3 regions of the Pedococcus sp. P2_E2 genome follow, and region 2 is predicted to be linked to each of the others. Evidence: predicted binding sites of a transcription regulator. Region 2 holds the regulator's gene; each other region holds the start of a gene.
The links. The regulator LexA, encoded in region 2, represses DNA repair genes until DNA is damaged. The targets are predictions, from matches to a motif close to TCGAACANNTGTTCGA.
Positions count from the first base shown of each region.

Region 1 (5,440 bases), on a different contig from region 2:
TCCTGGAAGACCATCTCGGCGTAGGCGCTCTGCCACAGCAGGAAGTTGCTGGTCCGCTGCTCCCCCGAGCTGCGCACGAACAGGTCGACGTCCGGCATGTCGGCCTCGGGCAGGTGCCGCGCGATCGTCTTCTCGTCGATCGATCCCGGCTTGAGCTTGCCACGCTGCACCTGCTCGGCGATCCGCTGCACCGCGTCGGCGATCTCCGCACGCCCGCCGTAGTTGACGCAGAAGTACAGGGTCAGCCCGGTGTTGTGCTTGGTCAGCTCCTGGGCGATCTCGAGCTCCTTGATGACCGAGCCCCACAGGCGCGGCCGCCGACCGACCCACCGCATGCGGACGCCCCACTCGTGCAGCTGGTCGCGACGGCGCCGGATCACGTCGCGGTTGAAGCCCATGAGGAAACGCACCTCGTCGGGGCTGCGCTTCCAGTTCTCGGTGGAGAAGGCGTAGGCCGACAGGTGGGTCACACCGGCCTCGACCGCGCCGGCCGTCACGTCGAGCAGGGCCGCCTCTCCGGCTTCGTGGCCCTTGGTGCGGGGCAGGCCTCGCTGGTTGGCCCAGCGTCCGTTGCCGTCCATGACGATCGCGACGTGGCGTGGCACGAGCTCGGCGGGCAGCGACGGTGGCTGGGCGCCGCTCGGGTGGGCGAACGGCCGGGGGTATGCCGTGCTCACGCCTTGGCCACCTGGGCGGCGGCGTGTGCCGCCTCGACCTTCTCCACCACGCTGAGCGGTGCGGGCGACCACGTCACGCGGGAGTCGAGCCGGGGCTGGTCGGGGTCACGTCGGTCCACGAGGCGCAACGATCGCACACCCCGCTCGAGGTGCCACTGGAGGAAGGCGCTGGCCAGGGTGCTGCCCTCTCGGCGGTGTCGCCCCTGCGACGCGTCGGCGATGACCCAGTCCCCGGCCAGCAGGGCGGCCAAGAGGGCGAGCGTCTCGGGCGCGGGCGCAGCAGACCCGACCGGACGGCATACGGGGCAGACAGTGCCACCCGAGGCGAGGTTGAACGCGCGGTGCGGCCCCTCGGCGCCGCAGCGTGCACAGTCGTGGAAGCTCGGCGCCCAGCCGGCCACGGCGAGCGCGCGAAGCAGGTAGGCGTCGAGGACCAGGCCGGGGTCGTGCAGTCCCTCGGCCATCGAGCGCAGCGCGCCCTGGAGCAGGAGGTACTGCTGGAGGTTGGGTTCGCGCTCCTCGGTGAGCCGATCGGCGGTCTCGAGCATCGCGGCCGCGGCGGTGTAGGTCGTGTAGTCCCGCGCCAGCACGTCACCCCAGGAGGCCAGCGTCTCGGCCTGGGTCACGGTGTCGAGGTTGCGGCCCTCATAGCACTGGACGTCCACCATCATCGCCGGTTCGAGCCGCGCCCCGAAGCGGCTCTTGGTGCGACGGACACCCTTGCCGACGACGCGGACCTTGCCCAGGGTGCGCGTGAGCAGGGTGACGATGCGGTCGGCCTCACCCAGCTTCTGGGTGCGCAGGACGATCCCTTCGTCGCGGTAGAGCGGCATGCCTCCATTGTCGCAAGTCCCGGGCCCGAAGCTCGTCTGCCGTGCCGCGCGGCTCAGAGACCGAAGCCGTAGACCGCCACGACCACGATGAGGACCAGCAGCACCACTGCGACCAGCCCCACCCACAAACCACACGCCAGTCCGCTGGCCAGCTTGTCGTCGCCAGTGTCCCTCTGCGCCATGGGACGACGGTAGCGCCACCCGGCAGCACCACTTGGAGAACCGCTTGGAGCTGCCGAGCCCGACAGACGCTGAAAGGCTAGAACACCTGTTCGAAGATGGGTTATCGTGGGGGCATGTCCATGGCCTTCCAGGGCTCGCTCCTCGACACCGCTGACGAGATCGAGCTGCACCCGTTGTCGGGGGGCCTGACGCGCACGGAGCTGTCGCGCGGTGCGTGGGTCGACTACCGACCGGGCTGGCTCGCCGGCGCCGACACGCTGTTCGAGTCCCTGCACGGCGAGGTGCCGTGGCACGCGGAGCGCCGCGAGATGTACGAGCGGATGGTGGATGTTCCCCGACTGCTGAAGTTCTACGACGAGGACGAGGCTCTCCCCCACCCGGTCCTCACGCAGGCCCGCGACGCCCTGTCCCGGTGGTATGCCGCGGAGCTCGGCGAGCCCTTCGTGACCGCCGGGATGTGTCTCTATCGCGACGGCCGCGACTCCGTCGCGTGGCACGGCGACCGGATAGGCCGCGCCAAGGACCTGGACACCATGGTCGCGATCCTGTCCATCGGCTCGGCCCGCACCCTGGCCCTGCGGCCACGGGGTGGCGGGGAGTCGAGGGGCTTCTCCCTCGGCCACGGCGACCTGGTGGTCATGGGTGGCTCGTGCCAGCGCACGTGGGACCACGCGATCCCCAAGACCACCAAGGCGGTCGGTCCGCGCATCTCGATCCAGTTCCGCCCCCGCGGCGTCCGCTGACCCGCCGATCCCACGGCACGCGACGACCGAGCCGGTCCGCCGGCGCCAAGCGGCCGCCCCTCGGCGTTTGTGCAGGTCAGGGCAGATTGGGGGTTGCCAAACTTGGTGGGGATGGGTCATCCTTCCGGGCACGAGTCAGTGTCGACTTGTCCGCTATGGGGGGATTCCACATGCGCCTGCACCTCACCCGTCGCCCGCTCTGCGTCCTCGCTGCCCTGGTGGCCGCCCTGGTCGCCTTCGTCGGCGGCGCCGTGCCGGCCGGTGCGGCCAAACCCGTACGCGCCAGCGTCTCGATCACGAGTCCGGCGGACGGGACGTCGGGCACGGCGGTCCTCGTGCCGGTCTCGGGCAAGGCGAGCTCGCCGAACGGCACCGTGACCATGGTCGTCGACGGCGTCGAGACCGGTCAGACGCCCACCGTCGACAGCCGCGGCGCCTGGTCGACCACCGTGGGTTCCCTCCAGGTCGGCGACCACAGCATCTGCGCGCTGGTCCGGGTCGACGACGTGACGCCCGCCACCGCGTGCGTGAACCGCACCGTCCGACCTGACCCGAACGCGTTCGCCGTCGCCTGGCCCGAGCAGGGTGCGTCGGTGGCGACCCGCTTCTCCGTGAGCGGTCCATGCCAGAACGGCACCCAGGTCTCCCTCGCACTGGACGGCGGCTCCACGGCCACGGTCGACTGCAGCAACGACTTCTTCTACCAGGAGTACTACGGGGTGGCCGCCGGGTCGCACTCGCTGAGGGTGGAGGCTCGGTATGCGGGGACGAGCTTCGCCTCGGCCGACCGTTCGTTCACCGTCGTGGCGCCCCCACCGGTCGTCGTGGAGGTCACCTCCCCCGCCGACGGGTCGACCGTCGACACCGAGGCGGTCTACATCCGGGGCACGAGCAACCGTCCGGGCCAGACCGTCATCGTGTCCATCAACGGCCACGACGTCCGTGAGGCGTTCTCCGACGGCGACGGCAACTGGAACGCCTACGCCTACCTGACCTACGGGGACAACACGATCTGCGCTCGCCTCACCGACGGCGAGGGATTCACCGGTGAGGGTTGCGCCGCCGTCCGCTTCGCGATCGACCCGTCCCGCCTCACCATCGACGCCCCGCAGGAGGGCAGCCTCCACAACGCGTTCGTCGACTTCTCCGGCCAGTGTGCCGAGGGCACGACCGTGCGCATCAGCGTCGACTCCGACCCGTGGGTCGCCGAGCAGAACTGCTACTCCGGCACCTACAGCGGCGGCCTGGCCTACGTCGCCGACGGCGAGCGCACCCTGACCGTGAGCATGGTCGCCTCGCAGCAGGTCATCGCGACGAAGACCCGCACCTTCACCGTCGACACGCTCGCCCCGGCACCGCCCACCATCGTCTCGCCCACACCGGGCTCGACGATCAAGACCCGCACGGTCACCCTCTCGGGCACGACCGTCGAAGGCGGGCTCACCATCGGCGTCCTGCACTCCGACGGGGCGCCCTACACGACCACCACGTCGAGCTCCTCCGGCACGTGGTCGGTCGTCCTGGGAGAGGACTACTTCGCCCGAGCCGGTGTCCTCACCGGCAAGGCCGGCTCCGTCACTGTGCGGGCGACGGCCACCGACCCCGTGGGTAACGAGTCGGCGCCGACGAGCGCCACCTACACGACCCGCATCCGCTGACGGAGACGGCGACGGTATGCCGCGTGGCCCAGCCACGCGGCATACCTCAGGTCACTCGCCCGGGGCCATCCGCTCCGCACGGTTGACGGCGGACAGCACCGCGGTGAGTGACGCCTTGACGATCGAGGAGTGCAGGCCGACGCCCCAGAGCACGCGGTCGCCGACGGCGCACTCGACGTAGGCGGCAGCCTTCGCGTCGCCACCTGCGGACAGCGCGTGCTCCGCGTAGTCGAGGACGCGGACGTCGACCCCGAGGGTCGACAACGCGTCGATGAACGCGGCGATCGGTCCGTTGCCGGTGCCCTCGATCGTGACCTCCACGCCGCGGTCGAGCATGGTCGCGCTGATCCGGTCGACGCCGCCCTGCTCGCTGATGAGCGAGTGGCTGACCGGCGTGAAGCGGCCCCACGTGTTGACGGCGCCGTCGACCGCGGGCAGGTACTCGTCCTGGAAGATCTCCCACAGCTGGGCCGCGCTGACCTCGCCACCCTCGCTGTCGGTCTTGGCCTGGACGACCCCGCTGAACTCGATCTGGAGACGACGCGGCAGGTCGAGCTGGTGCTCGGTCTTGAGCAGGTAGGCAACCCCGCCCTTGCCCGACTGGCTGTTGACGCGGACCACGGCCTCGTAGGAACGGCCCACGTCGTGCGGGTCGATCGGCAGGTAGGGCACGCCCCACACGAGCTCGTTGATGGACTTGCCGGACGCCTTGACCTGGCGGTCCATGTCCTCGAAGCCCTTCTTGATCGCATCCTGGTGAGACCCGGAGAATGCGGTGAAGACGAGGTCCCCGCCCCAGGGATGGCGTTCGCCGACGGGCAGCTGGTTGCAGTGCTCGACGGTGCGACGGATGTCGTCGAGGTTGGAGAAGTCGATCTGCGGGTCGATGCCCTGGCTGAAGAGGTTCATACCGAGGGTGACCAGGTCGACGTTGCCGGTGCGCTCCCCGTTGCCGAACAGGCAGCCCTCGATGCGGTCGGCGCCGGCGAGGTAGGCCAGCTCGGCCGCGGCCACGCCGGTCCCCCGGTCGTTGTGGGGGTGCAGGCTCACGACGATCGACTCGCGCCGCTCGAGGTGGCGGATCATCCACTCGATCGAGTCGGCGTAGACGTTGGGCGTGGCCATCTCGACCGTGGCCGGGAGGTTGATGATCATCTTGTGGTCCGGCGTGGGGTCGATGACGTCGGCCACCTCGTTGCAGATGCGCACCGCGAACTCGAGCTCGGTGCCGGTGTAGGACTCCGGGCTGTACTCGTAGTAGACGATCGTGTCGGGGATGGTCTCCTCGAGCTTGCGGCACAGTCGCGCTGCCTGGAGGGCGATGTCGACGATGCCGTCCTGGTCGA
Region 1 covers NZ_JBFUEM010000006.1:185,164-190,603, reverse strand. The annotation lists gene AC1DWR_RS14105 (isoprenyl transferase) at 1-677, opposite strand, end outside; gene recO (DNA repair protein RecO) at 674-1,510, opposite strand; gene AC1DWR_RS14095 (hypothetical protein) at 1,564-1,692, opposite strand; gene AC1DWR_RS14090 (alpha-ketoglutarate-dependent dioxygenase AlkB) at 1,807-2,436, shown strand; gene AC1DWR_RS14085 (hypothetical protein) at 2,607-4,094, shown strand; gene leuA (2-isopropylmalate synthase) at 4,146-5,440, opposite strand, start outside.
Region 1: a site for LexA is predicted at 1,771-1,786, ahead of AC1DWR_RS14090 (alpha-ketoglutarate-dependent dioxygenase AlkB). Genes of this name have one in related genera too.

Region 2 (5,440 bases):
ACGATCCCACTCTGCTCCACCGAGAGCCGGACCCTGCTGCCACCGCCGGGGAGTGCCTCCACCGAGTGCCTCGCCGTGGTGAGCGCCCCCGGGCCGGCCGACACCCACGTGAACATCCGCCCCGGGTCGAACTCGGTCACGACCCAGTCCACCGTCGGGACCTTGGGCTGGCTGATCTTGGCCGCCGAGCCCGTCCGCAACGGGCCGTCCTCGAGGCGGCGAACCCAGCGCACCGAGGCGGTCCAGTCCGACCAGTGCTCGACGTCCGTGAGCACCTCCCAGACCCTTTCCGGCGGGGCGGCGATGTCGACCGTCGTGCTCTGCTCCACCCCTCCATGGTCGCGCACCTGTCGGCGGTATTCGAGAGGATGACGCCATGGATCACGCGAGCGTCCTCGCCCAGCGGCTGGCCACCCAGCGGCTCAGCTCGGCGCCGCTGCCCCGCGCCGCCGACGTCGTGCGACTGCTCACCTGTGTGCAGAGCCAGGAGCGCGACCACGCCTTCTTCTCGCTCGCCATGCGCTCCCGCAAGGACCGGTATGCCGCGGTGCAGCGTGAGTTCGACGCCGGCGCCTTCCTGCGCACCCACATCCTGCGGCCGACGTGGCACTTCGTCGCTCCCGAGGACCTGCGCTGGATCCTCGCCCTCACCTCGCCGCGCGTGCTGTCGAGCATGGGAGCGCGGCACCGCCAGCTTGGTCTCGACGAGGCCAAGCGGCTCGGCGACGGGTTCGAGCTGCTCGCAAACCTGTTGCAGGACAAGAACTTCCTCACTCGACCCGAGCTCGGTGAGGCGTTCGTCGAGCGCGGTTCACCCATCAAGCCCGGCGAACAGCTCGGCCACCTGCTCATCGTCGCGGAGATGCGCGGCCTGGTCTGCTCAGGGCCGATGAAGGGTGTCCACCACTCGTACGCCCTGGTCGACGAGGTCATCGCGCCGACACCCGAACGCAGCCGGGACGAGGCTGTCGTGGAGCTGGTCCGACGGTTCTTCAGCGGCCACGGGCCTGCCTCGGTCAAGGACTTCACCCGGTGGGCCACCATGACGGTCAGCGACACCAAGGCAGCGCTCGCGCAGCTCGGCGACCACCTGGAGGAAGTGGAGATCGACGGCATCCCGCACTGGTTCGACCCCACGCAGGTGCGACGGGTCAGTCGAGGCGCCCCGGCGGCCTACCTCTTCCCGACCTATGACGAGGCGGTGCTGACCTATCCGCAGGTGAACTTCTCAGCGCTGCCGGGCCACCCCTATGCCGAACACACCGACCCGTTCTGGGCGAGCGTGGTGCTCGACGGCACCAACGTCGGGCTCTGGAAACGGACCGTGCGACCCGACGCCGTGCAGGTCGAGGTGCACCTCGCTCCTGAGGTCTCGACCCGCGGGCGCACCCAGGTCAGGGTGGCGGCCCAGCGCCTCGCTGGCTTCCTCGGACGCGACCTGTCCCTGGTCGAGAACGAGGGCACCCCGCACCTCTGGGGCGGCGAGCTCGGCCACCCAGCACGCAGGCCGAAGCGGGCCGACCGCTGAGCGGTCGGCCCGCCACCGTCCCCCGCGCCCCTGTCCCCTCGAGGGTGCGTCAGTTCGTGATCGGCAGGATCACGTCACAGAAGTGGCGGCGCGGGGTCTAGGAGGCGAAGCCCCGGAAGGTGTCGGTGATGCAGCCGACTGAACCGGCATCCAGCGTGCACGTGCGGTTGTCGCCCGCCAGCTTGCCGCCGCCCGAGCTCACGCCGGGCAGGGTCGAGTCGATGACCCACCAGTCCCCGAAGGTCCGGTAGCCGCCGCCTTCAGGGAGCACGTTCGGGTTCTGGAACGCGGGGAGGGTGATGAAGGCCTGGTAGCCGACGGTCACCGTCGCCGTGCCACAGGTGAGCTGCTTGACCCCGCTGAAGACGAGCTGGTTGTGGGTCCGCAGGTCGGCGGCGTTCTCGAGGTCGGTGACCTGGGTGCAGGACGAGAGCGGACCAGTCGCGGCCGTGATGTCGCTGGGCCCGTCCACGAACTGGGTGTCGACGGTGAACGAGGTGGGAGTTCCCGCCGCGGCGGTGGCCGGGAGGACCGAGAAGGTCACTGCTCCGGCAGCTGCGGCCAGGACGGCCGCCATCCGTGTGGTGGTGTGCATGCCGACCACGGTCCTACGAGGTTCGCGCCCAGCGCATCGTGGTTATCGCGTAGCGCGAAATGCGTAGGCCACTCGACCGACGCGCTCAGTCGGCAGCTGGCGGGTCTCAGCCGACGGCGGGGATGAGCAGCGTCTGACCGGCGTGGACGTTGCTGTCGGTCAGGTCGTTGGCGACCTGGATCTGGGCGACCGCCTCGGCCATGGACAGCTGCGGGAGCTGCTCGACCGCGATCTGCGACAGGGTCTGACCGGACTGCACCGTGGTGGAGTGGTCGATCACGGTGGCGGACGCGCCACCGGAGAACACGGCGATCGCCAGGGCCACGGCCGTCACCACGACGGTGAGCGTGATCGCGAGCCGGGCTGCACGGGTCAGGCGCAGCGGGGCGGCGGGAGCGAGGGCGACCTCTGGGCCGGTGGGCACCGAGACCAGGCGGGGGCGAGCCGGGCGAACGGGGACCCGCACCGGTGCGGGGGCGACGTCCCAAGCGACTGCTGCACTCATCAGGTCCTCCATCGTGACGTGCTCTGCTGCGTTCCTCGAACGGATGTGCGAAGAACTGCTTGACTGATTTCTAGCACGCATGTTCGAATCAATCAAGACACGCGTCGAACACATGTTTGGCACAGGCGTTCGAAGGCCATACGCTGTGTTCATGCCGCAAGCACATCAGAGGGCACTGACAACGGCTCCGCGAGCACCCGGCATACGGCACCTGACCTGCACCTGCACCCGAAACTGCTCAAGTGAGGAAGCGGCATGAGCGACGACAACGTCAAGGAACTGCCCGACCGCGATCGCGGTGACGGGCTCACCGTCCGGCAGCGACGGGTGCTCGAGGTGATCCGCAACTCGGTCGACCGGCGCGGCTACCCGCCGAGCCTGCGCGAGATCGGCGAAGCGGTCGGCCTCACCTCTCCCAGCTCGGTCGCCCACCAGCTCTCCACCCTCGAGCGCAAGGGCTTCCTGCGCCGCGATCCCAACCGGCCGCGCGCCATCGAGGTGGTCTCGCCCGACTCCCCCGCCGACATGCGGGGCTACCGCGGCGGCGCCTCCGCCGAGGACGAGACGGCGACCTACGACGAGACCGGGTCTGGTGACCAGCGCCCGGCTGCGACCTACGTGCCCGTGCTCGGGCGCATCGCCGCCGGTGTGCCCATCCTCGCCGAGGAAACCGTCGAGGACGTCTTCCCGCTCCCCCGGCAGATCGTCGGCGAGGGCCAGCTGTTCCTCCTCCAGGTCGTCGGCGACTCGATGATCGAGGCAGCGATCTGCGACGGCGACTGGGTCGTCGTCCGCCAGCAGCCCACGGCCGACAACGGAGACATCGTCGCGGCGATGCTCGACAACGAGGCCACCGTCAAGACCTTCAAGCGCAAGGACGGCAAGGTGTGGCTGATGCCGCACAACGCCGCCTTCGACCCCATCGACGGAGACCACGCCACGATCCTCGGCAAGGTCACGGCGGTGCTTCGTCGGGTCTGAGCTCGACCCTCAGGTCCGGCGACGTGTGCCGCGGAGCGCCTCGTGCGCGCCGCGGCACACGTGCGTGCAGGCGCATAGTGGGGCCGGCACGAGTCGACCCATCATCCGTTCGGCTGATGGCTCATTCGCCCGAACGGACCGAAGCGGACCTCGCGGGCCCGTGTGCGTCACGTGCCCCGTAACAGGCGACTCGCAGGAGCGTTCTCTACACATGGAGGCCCAACCCGACCCCGATCTCACCGACCAGGTGCTGGGGTCCGAGATCGAACTGCTCGCGGACCTGATCGACGCCGCGAGCCACGCCTGCTCGCAGCTGAACCTGGACCAGATCGACGCGGCTCTCGGGATCTGTCGGGCACAGGGTCAGCTCCCCGCCCAGTCCCCCGCCCATTCCCCCGCTCAGTCACCCAGCGCGTCGAGGTAGTGCGTGATCTTGGTGGCGAAGCGTTCGCCGCCGTCACCCTCGGCCCACAGCTCCCACAGCTCGTTGTCGTCTGACTGCATCGCCCGGTGCAGTGCCCGCGTGGCGAGCTCCTCCAGCTGTTCGTCCACCTCGATGGGTTCCTCGTCGACCCACCAGGGCACATTGCGTTCTCCCACGACGGATTCGAAGTCGTCGCAGGCAGCCACGAGCACCGCTGCCGCCACCGCCTGCGACATGGTCGGCGCCTCGATGTACCCCCGCGCGCGGACCACTTGGTCGAGGGCCGCCTCGACCCGTTTGCGTCGTACGTCGTGCTCGGACTCCTCGAGCTCGTCGAGCAGGTCGAGCGCGTCGTCGTTCTCGAACGGCCCGGCTCCGGTGGCGCCCATCTCCCAACCTCCACAGCGTGCGAACGATGCTCCTTCGAGGGTGCCAAGAGACGCAGCGACACGCCAGTCCTACTCGTGCGGAGTCATCCGTTGGTACCAGGCCGTGTCGACGTAACGACCGAACTTGTGTCCGACCTCGCGAAGCACTCCCACCCGCTCGAAGCCGCACGCGACGTGCAGCGCCACGCTGGCGTCGTTCGGCAGCGCGATCACGGCCACCTGGGTGTGCACCTCGGGGGCGGCGTCCAGCCGCGCCAGCAGCGCGGCATACAGGGTCCGTCCGAGGCCGAGACCGCGGGCGCCCTCCGCGAGGTAGACCGACACCTCCTTGGTGCCGTCGTAGGCCGGCCGCGGGCGGAAGGGGCCGGAGAACGCGTACCCGAGCAGCTGCTCGTCCGTGCAGGCGACGAGGACGACGTTGCCGACGTTGCCCGCACTGGTGGCGGCGAGCTTCTCACCGAGGTATGCCGCGCCGCGGGGTTCGGTGTCGAAGGTCGCCAGCGAGGTGCGGACCTGCTCGTCGTAGATGGCGGCCATCGCGGGGAGGTCCGCCTGCGTCGCATCACGGACGACGATTGCGCGGCCGCTGTCCGGGGCATTCCTGCTCATATCGGCGATGCTAGGGGGATGAGCGACGAGCACGGCCACCGCCACGACCACAGCCACGGGACGCATGACTCGGCTGCGGCGGCGAAGCTGCCCGACCCCGACCGCGGTGGGCCGACGGACCGACAGGCCTTGTGGGACGAGCGGTATGCCGCCCACGAGCACGTCTGGAGCGCGACGCCCAACGCCGAGGTGGAAAGGATCGTGGGCGCCTGGCCGCCCGGTCGCGCCCTCGACCTCGGCGCCGGCGAGGGCCGACACGCCGTGTGGCTGGCCTCGAAGGGCTGGCGGGTCACGGCGGTCGACTTCTCGGCGGTGGGGCTGGCCAAGGGCGAGAAGGAGGCCTCCAGTCGCGGGCTCCGGATCGACTGGGTGGTGGCGGACGCCCGGTCCTGGCACCCGGCGCCCCTAT
Region 2 covers NZ_JBFUEM010000001.1:431,720-437,159, reverse strand. The annotation lists gene AC1DWR_RS02075 (SRPBCC family protein) at 1-329, opposite strand, end outside; gene AC1DWR_RS02070 (winged helix DNA-binding domain-containing protein) at 377-1,528, shown strand; gene AC1DWR_RS02065 (hypothetical protein) at 1,626-2,123, opposite strand; gene AC1DWR_RS02060 (LysM peptidoglycan-binding domain-containing protein) at 2,230-2,628, opposite strand; gene lexA (transcriptional repressor LexA) at 2,884-3,609, shown strand; gene AC1DWR_RS02050 (hypothetical protein) at 3,821-4,033, shown strand; gene AC1DWR_RS02045 (DUF4259 domain-containing protein) at 4,009-4,422, opposite strand; gene AC1DWR_RS02040 (N-acetyltransferase family protein) at 4,492-5,031, opposite strand; gene AC1DWR_RS02035 (class I SAM-dependent methyltransferase) at 5,050-5,440, shown strand, end outside.

Region 3 (5,440 bases), 270 kb from region 2:
GAGCATCGGAGCGTAGAAGTCGACCACGTGGGCACTCGCGTCGAGGCCGAGGATGTCGAGCTCGGCGCGGACGCGTTCGGGACCGCTCAGCTCGGGCAGGCCGGTGCCACTGGTGAGCTCGGGTCGGTCACCGAGGTCGAGCGCGAGCTGGGTCGCCTGCTGGTCGGCTGCGCGTACCGGCAGCGCTGCCTGCGACTGCGCTGCCGCCCGGGCCCGCACCTGCCCACCCTCGAGGTGCTGGTCCGACACCGGCAGGGCACGGCTCCCCCTGGCCCGGCGTGGCGCCGCCCGACGCGCCGAACGGTCCAGTGCCCGGCCGTAGCGGTCGAGCTCGGCGACGTGCAGCAGCAGGTCACGACGGGTGGTCCGGCCCCGACGACCCAGTCCCCCGGCGTCGATGCCCGCGGAGGCCACCCGCATGCCGTAGAGACTGTCGAAACCCCCCGCGAGGACGAGGCGTTCGGCGATCGGACGCGAGACGTGGGCGCGGTGCCAGAAGTCGGCCAGCCCGGCGTAGGGCTGCCCGGCGACGATGCGGGCCACCTCTGCGTCGTTGATGCCGCGGACGTCGGCCAGCGACAGCCGGATGCCGTAGTCGCTGGCATCGGGCAGGTCGGGGTGCGGCGGGACGAACCCGGACGGGTCGTCGCAGTCCAGGCGTTCGATGCGGTAGCTGCCGGTCGAGACGTTGACGTCGAGGCCGAGCACCGCGATGCCCAGGCTCCGGGCGTCGTCGAGGATCAGCCGCTTGGGATACATGCCCGGGTCGTGGGTGAGCACGCCGGCGAGGAACGCTGCGGCGTGGTGGGTCTTGAGCCACGCGGAGTGATAGGTCGGCAGGGCGAAGGCCGCGGCGTGGGCCTTGCAGAACCCGAACGACGCGAACGCCTTGAGCACCTCCCAGATCCGGTCGACATCGGCGGGGGCATAGCCGCGGGCCGAGGCGGCCGGTCGCCACCAGGCCTCGATCTCGAGCTGTCCCTTGGGGGTGCCGAGGGCACGGCGCACCTCGTCGGCCTGGGCGAGCGACACCCCGGTCGTCTCGGCGACGATCATCAGCACCTGCTCGTGGAAGACGACGACTCCCTCGGTCTCCTGCAGTGCCTCGATGAGCGTGGGGTGCAGGTAGCTGACCTCCTTCCAGCCGTGCCGGGCCTCGAGGAACGGCGTGATCATGTCGGACTTCACCGGGCCTGGCCGGAACAGCGAGATGTCGATGACAAGGTCCTCGAACCGCTCCGGACCGAACTTGCCGATCAGCTCACGCTGTCCGGGGCTCTCGATCTGGAAGCAGCCGAGGGTGTGGCTGGTGCGGATCAGGCGAAATGTCGCCTCGTCGTCGAGCGGCACCTGGGCCTGGTCGTCGAGGTCGACCTGCACTCCGTCGACCCGCTGGACCTCCTGCACGGCGTGGGCCATCGCCGACTGCATCCGGATGCCGAGGACGTCGAGCTTGAGCAGCCCGAGCGTCTCGACGTCGTCCTTGTCGAACTGGCTCATCGGGAAACCCAGCCAGCTCGCCTCCACCGGCGTCCGGTCGAGCAGGCTGCCGTCGGACAGGATCACGCCGCACGGGTGCAGCGCGATGTGGCGGGGCAACCCGTCGAGCCGCTCGACGAGGTCGAACAGGGCTCGCAGCCGAGGACTGTCCAGGCCTCGCGAACGCAGCTCGGGCAGCTCGGCGATGGCGTTGCGGGCGTCCCGGGCCCGGATGTGCGGGAACGCCTTGGCGATCTCGTCGATCTCCACCGGCGGCAGCCCGAGCGCCGCCCCGACGTCCCGGATGGCGTGCCGCACCTTGTAGGTGTCCATCATCGACACGCAGGTGACCCGCTCACCGCCGAACCGGTCGAGGACCCGCTCGTAGACCTCGGTGCGGCGGGCCGACTCCACGTCGATGTCGATGTCGGGCAGCTCGGCCCGCAGCGGCGAGCAGAACCGCTCCATCAGCAGGCCGTAGCGGATCGGGTCGACCCCGCTGATCCCGAGCAGGTAGTTGACCAGCGACCCGGCTCCCGAGCCGCGAGCCGCGACTCTGACCCCCATGTCGTGGATCAGGTCGACGACCTCGGCGACGGTGAGGAAGTAGGTCGGGTAGCCCAGCTCCGCGATGACCTTGAGCTCGTCGGTGAGCCGGCTCTCCACCGCCATCAGGTCGCGCTCGCCGGCCCCGGGGTAGCGCCCGGCCACCGCCGCGCGGCACCGTTGCTCGAGCACCACCTGGGCACTCATGCCGGGATCGACCCCCACCCGGTCGGGTTCGGGCAGGTGGACCGACCCGATGCCGAGGTCATGGCGGGCGCTCTGGGCGCAGCCGAGCCCCAGAGCCAGGGTCCGCCCGACCAGGTCGTCAGCCCGGCCGAGGTCGCCACCGGTGATCTCACGGGCGATGGCGTGCATCGTGTCGGTCGTGGCCAGGTGGGCGGCGTCGGTGACCCGGTCGAGGTGCCGGGTGTCGAGGGCGACCAGCCGCCGCGCGGCGTCGAGCACGTCGACGACGGCCGACTCCCCGGGATCGACGTGGCGCACCGCCGCGGTGAGCACCGCGGTGACGCCCTGCTCGTCGGCGAGCCCCAGCAGCCGTCGGGCATGACTGCGCGATGCCGGGGTGCCCTCGGGTCCCCCGTGGCAGACCACCTCGATGACGACGGCGTCAGGTGGCAGTCGGCGCCGCCAGGAATCCAGCAGCTCACGGGCCCGGTCGGTGCGCTTGGCCAGCAGCGCCCGTCCCACGTCGGAGTCGGGGCCGAGCAGCACCACGAGCGGACTGGGCTCCCCTTCACCTGCGCCGCCGCACGCTGCTGCGACCACGGCGGCGGAGCTCACGGGCACTCCCCGCTCACCGCGCAGGTGGGTCTGGGTGACTAGCCGGCACAGTGCCGCCCACCCCACCCCTGCGGGCACCCCAGCCGCTCGTCCCCGCGCGAGCACGGTGACCCGTGGATGGCGGGCATCGCGCTCGGCGCCACCCCGGACAGGGGTCCGCCCCCTCACCGCTGGACCGACCGCATCCAGACCCACCGGACCCGGACCGACCGCATCTGAACCCATCGCATCTGGGCCCACCGCGAGGTCGACTCCCAGAACGGGTGCGATGCCGGCCGCGGTGGCGGCCTGGACGAAGCGGACCGCACCGTAGAGACCATCACGGTCGGTGAGCGCGAGGATCGGCTGACGGTGCTGGGCAGCGCGTTCGACCAGCGCCTGGGGCGTCGCGGTGCCGTAGCGCATCGAGAACCCCGACGCGACGTGCAGGTGGGCGAACTCGGTGCTCACGGGCCGGCCCCCGGAGTGCTGGTCACTGCGGTGGGCACCAGCAGGTGGTCGTACGGCGACCTGGGCACTGGCAGACCCAGGGTCCGGCAGACGAGGTCGAGGAAGAGCTCGGACTGGCGCAGCAGGTCGTCGGCCTCGCGCGCACTGTGGTCGTGGTGGCGGCGAGCTCCCACGACGTCGAAGAACCCGGCCCACTCGGAGAGCTCGGGCGCGACCGTGGGCAGCAGCTCCCACAGGCTGCGAGGACCGGACTGGCCCGCGGACTGGTGGGTGGACGTGATGCGGGTGGCGACCACGGCGGCAGCCGCGCGCAGGGCACCGAGCTGGGCCTGGTCATAGCGTCGGGCGACCTCCTCGCTCTGGCAGGCCTCGAGCAGCGAGTGCCGTGCCCGGTCCAGCAGGTCGAGCGTGGCAGCAGCTCCGCTGGCCGCCCCCTGGGCAGTCCCGTGTGCACTTCGGGCGCCCATCAGTCCGCCACCCTCAGCAGCCGCCACTGGCTGCCTGCGTGACTGGCGGGGTCGGCGCACAGGTCGTAGACCCCGATCCCGGCGAGTCGGCCGGCGCTCGCCTCGACCCGCCAGACCTGTCGTTCCCGCGCATCGGTGAGCACGTCGCTGCCCTCGCGCTCGCGGGCGTCGCGCCACCACGGCCGCCGCTCCTGCCAGCGGTCGAGCACGGCCCGGACGACATAGAGCCGGCCACGCCAGACGAAGGCGTTCGGACCGCGCCCCGCCACCTCTCCCAGACCAGGGGTCAGGTCCTCGCGAGCGCCCTCGCGGACCTCGATGGGCTCTTCGTAGCGGCGGACCACAGGGCGCTCCTTCGGGGATCTGGTTTTCGGGTTGCGGGCATGGCGCAGCGCCACCAGACACAGCGCTGCCGCGTCACCGGGTGATGCGCTCTGGGCCCTGTGAGAGGCGGGGTCGAGGCGCCTGCTCACAGGGCCAGAGCCGCAGTGGTCCGCGGGATGACCGCCCACCACGGTGTGGGGCCGTGACCGGTGGATCGGTCGTCGTCGTGAACCACGAGTTCGAACAGGTGTTCGATAAGAAGAACGGTACACCCCGCCACGGACAGTCCGTCAACCCCCTCCAGACGACTGGTGACAGGCGTGACCGCACGGCCCTAGTCTTCGGCCATGACAGCGTCCGACGTGCCGACGTCGGCCCCCGACCTGACCGGGCACCCTGCCGTCCGCAGGGTCCTGGAGAACCTTGCGATCCACCACGTCGTCCCCGAGGTGGTCACCCTCCCGGACGCCGTGCGCACCGCGGCCGCCGCGGCCGCCGCGCTGGGCATCACCCCCGCCGAGATCGCCAACTCGCTCGTCTTCCGGGCCCACGCACCGGACGGCACGATCAGCCCGATGCTCATCCTCACCTCGGGCGCACACAGGGTTGACCTGGTCAAGGTCGCCGACCTCGTCGACGACGTCGACCACCTCGACCGGGCAGACGCCGACTTCGTCCTCGAGGCGACCGGTTTCACCATCGGGGGCGTGGCGCCAGTCGGCCACCGCAGCCAGGTCCGCACTCTCGTCGACGTCTCACTCAGCCGCTACCGCCACGTCTGGGCGGCTGCCGGCCACAGCCACACCGTCTTCCGCACGACCTACGAAGAGTTGCTCCGCGTCACCGGAGGCCACGCGATCGAGGTCGCCTGAGGCGCCGCTACTGCGCTCGTGGCCAATGGCAGGGCGCCACCTCCTTCAGGCACTCCATCCTCCGCGACGTCCGCCACCCGGCACTCCCCCAGACCCCGCACGCAACTCGGACACAATGGGCCCATGACCACACCGAAGCCCGTCGAGTGCTGGCTCACCGACATGGACGGCGTCCTCGTCCACGAGGAGAGCGCGATCCCCGGAGCCGCCGACTTCATTGCCACACTGCAGGAGTCAGGGCGGCGGTTCCTCGTCCTGACCAACAACTCGATCTTCACCCCGCGCGACCTGCGGGCCCGGCTGCTCGCCAGCGGTCTCGACGTGCCGGAGGAGTCGATCTGGACCTCCGCCCTCGCCACAGCGCAGTTCCTCGCCGACCAGCGGCCGGGCGGGAGCGCGTTCGTCGTCGGCGAGGCAGGCCTGACGACGGCGCTCCACGAGGTGGGCTACACGATGACCGAGCGCGACCCCGACTACGTCGTGCTCGGCGAGACCCGCACC
Region 3 covers NZ_JBFUEM010000001.1:697,336-702,775, reverse strand. The annotation lists gene AC1DWR_RS03310 (DNA polymerase III subunit alpha) at 1-3,276, opposite strand, end outside; gene AC1DWR_RS03305 (SAV_6107 family HEPN domain-containing protein) at 3,273-3,743, opposite strand; gene AC1DWR_RS03300 (DUF6504 family protein) at 3,743-4,087, opposite strand; gene AC1DWR_RS03295 (YbaK/EbsC family protein) at 4,415-4,939, shown strand; gene AC1DWR_RS03290 (HAD-IIA family hydrolase) at 5,063-5,440, shown strand, end outside.
Region 3: a site for LexA is predicted at 4,307-4,322, ahead of AC1DWR_RS03295 (YbaK/EbsC family protein). Genes of this name have one in related genera too.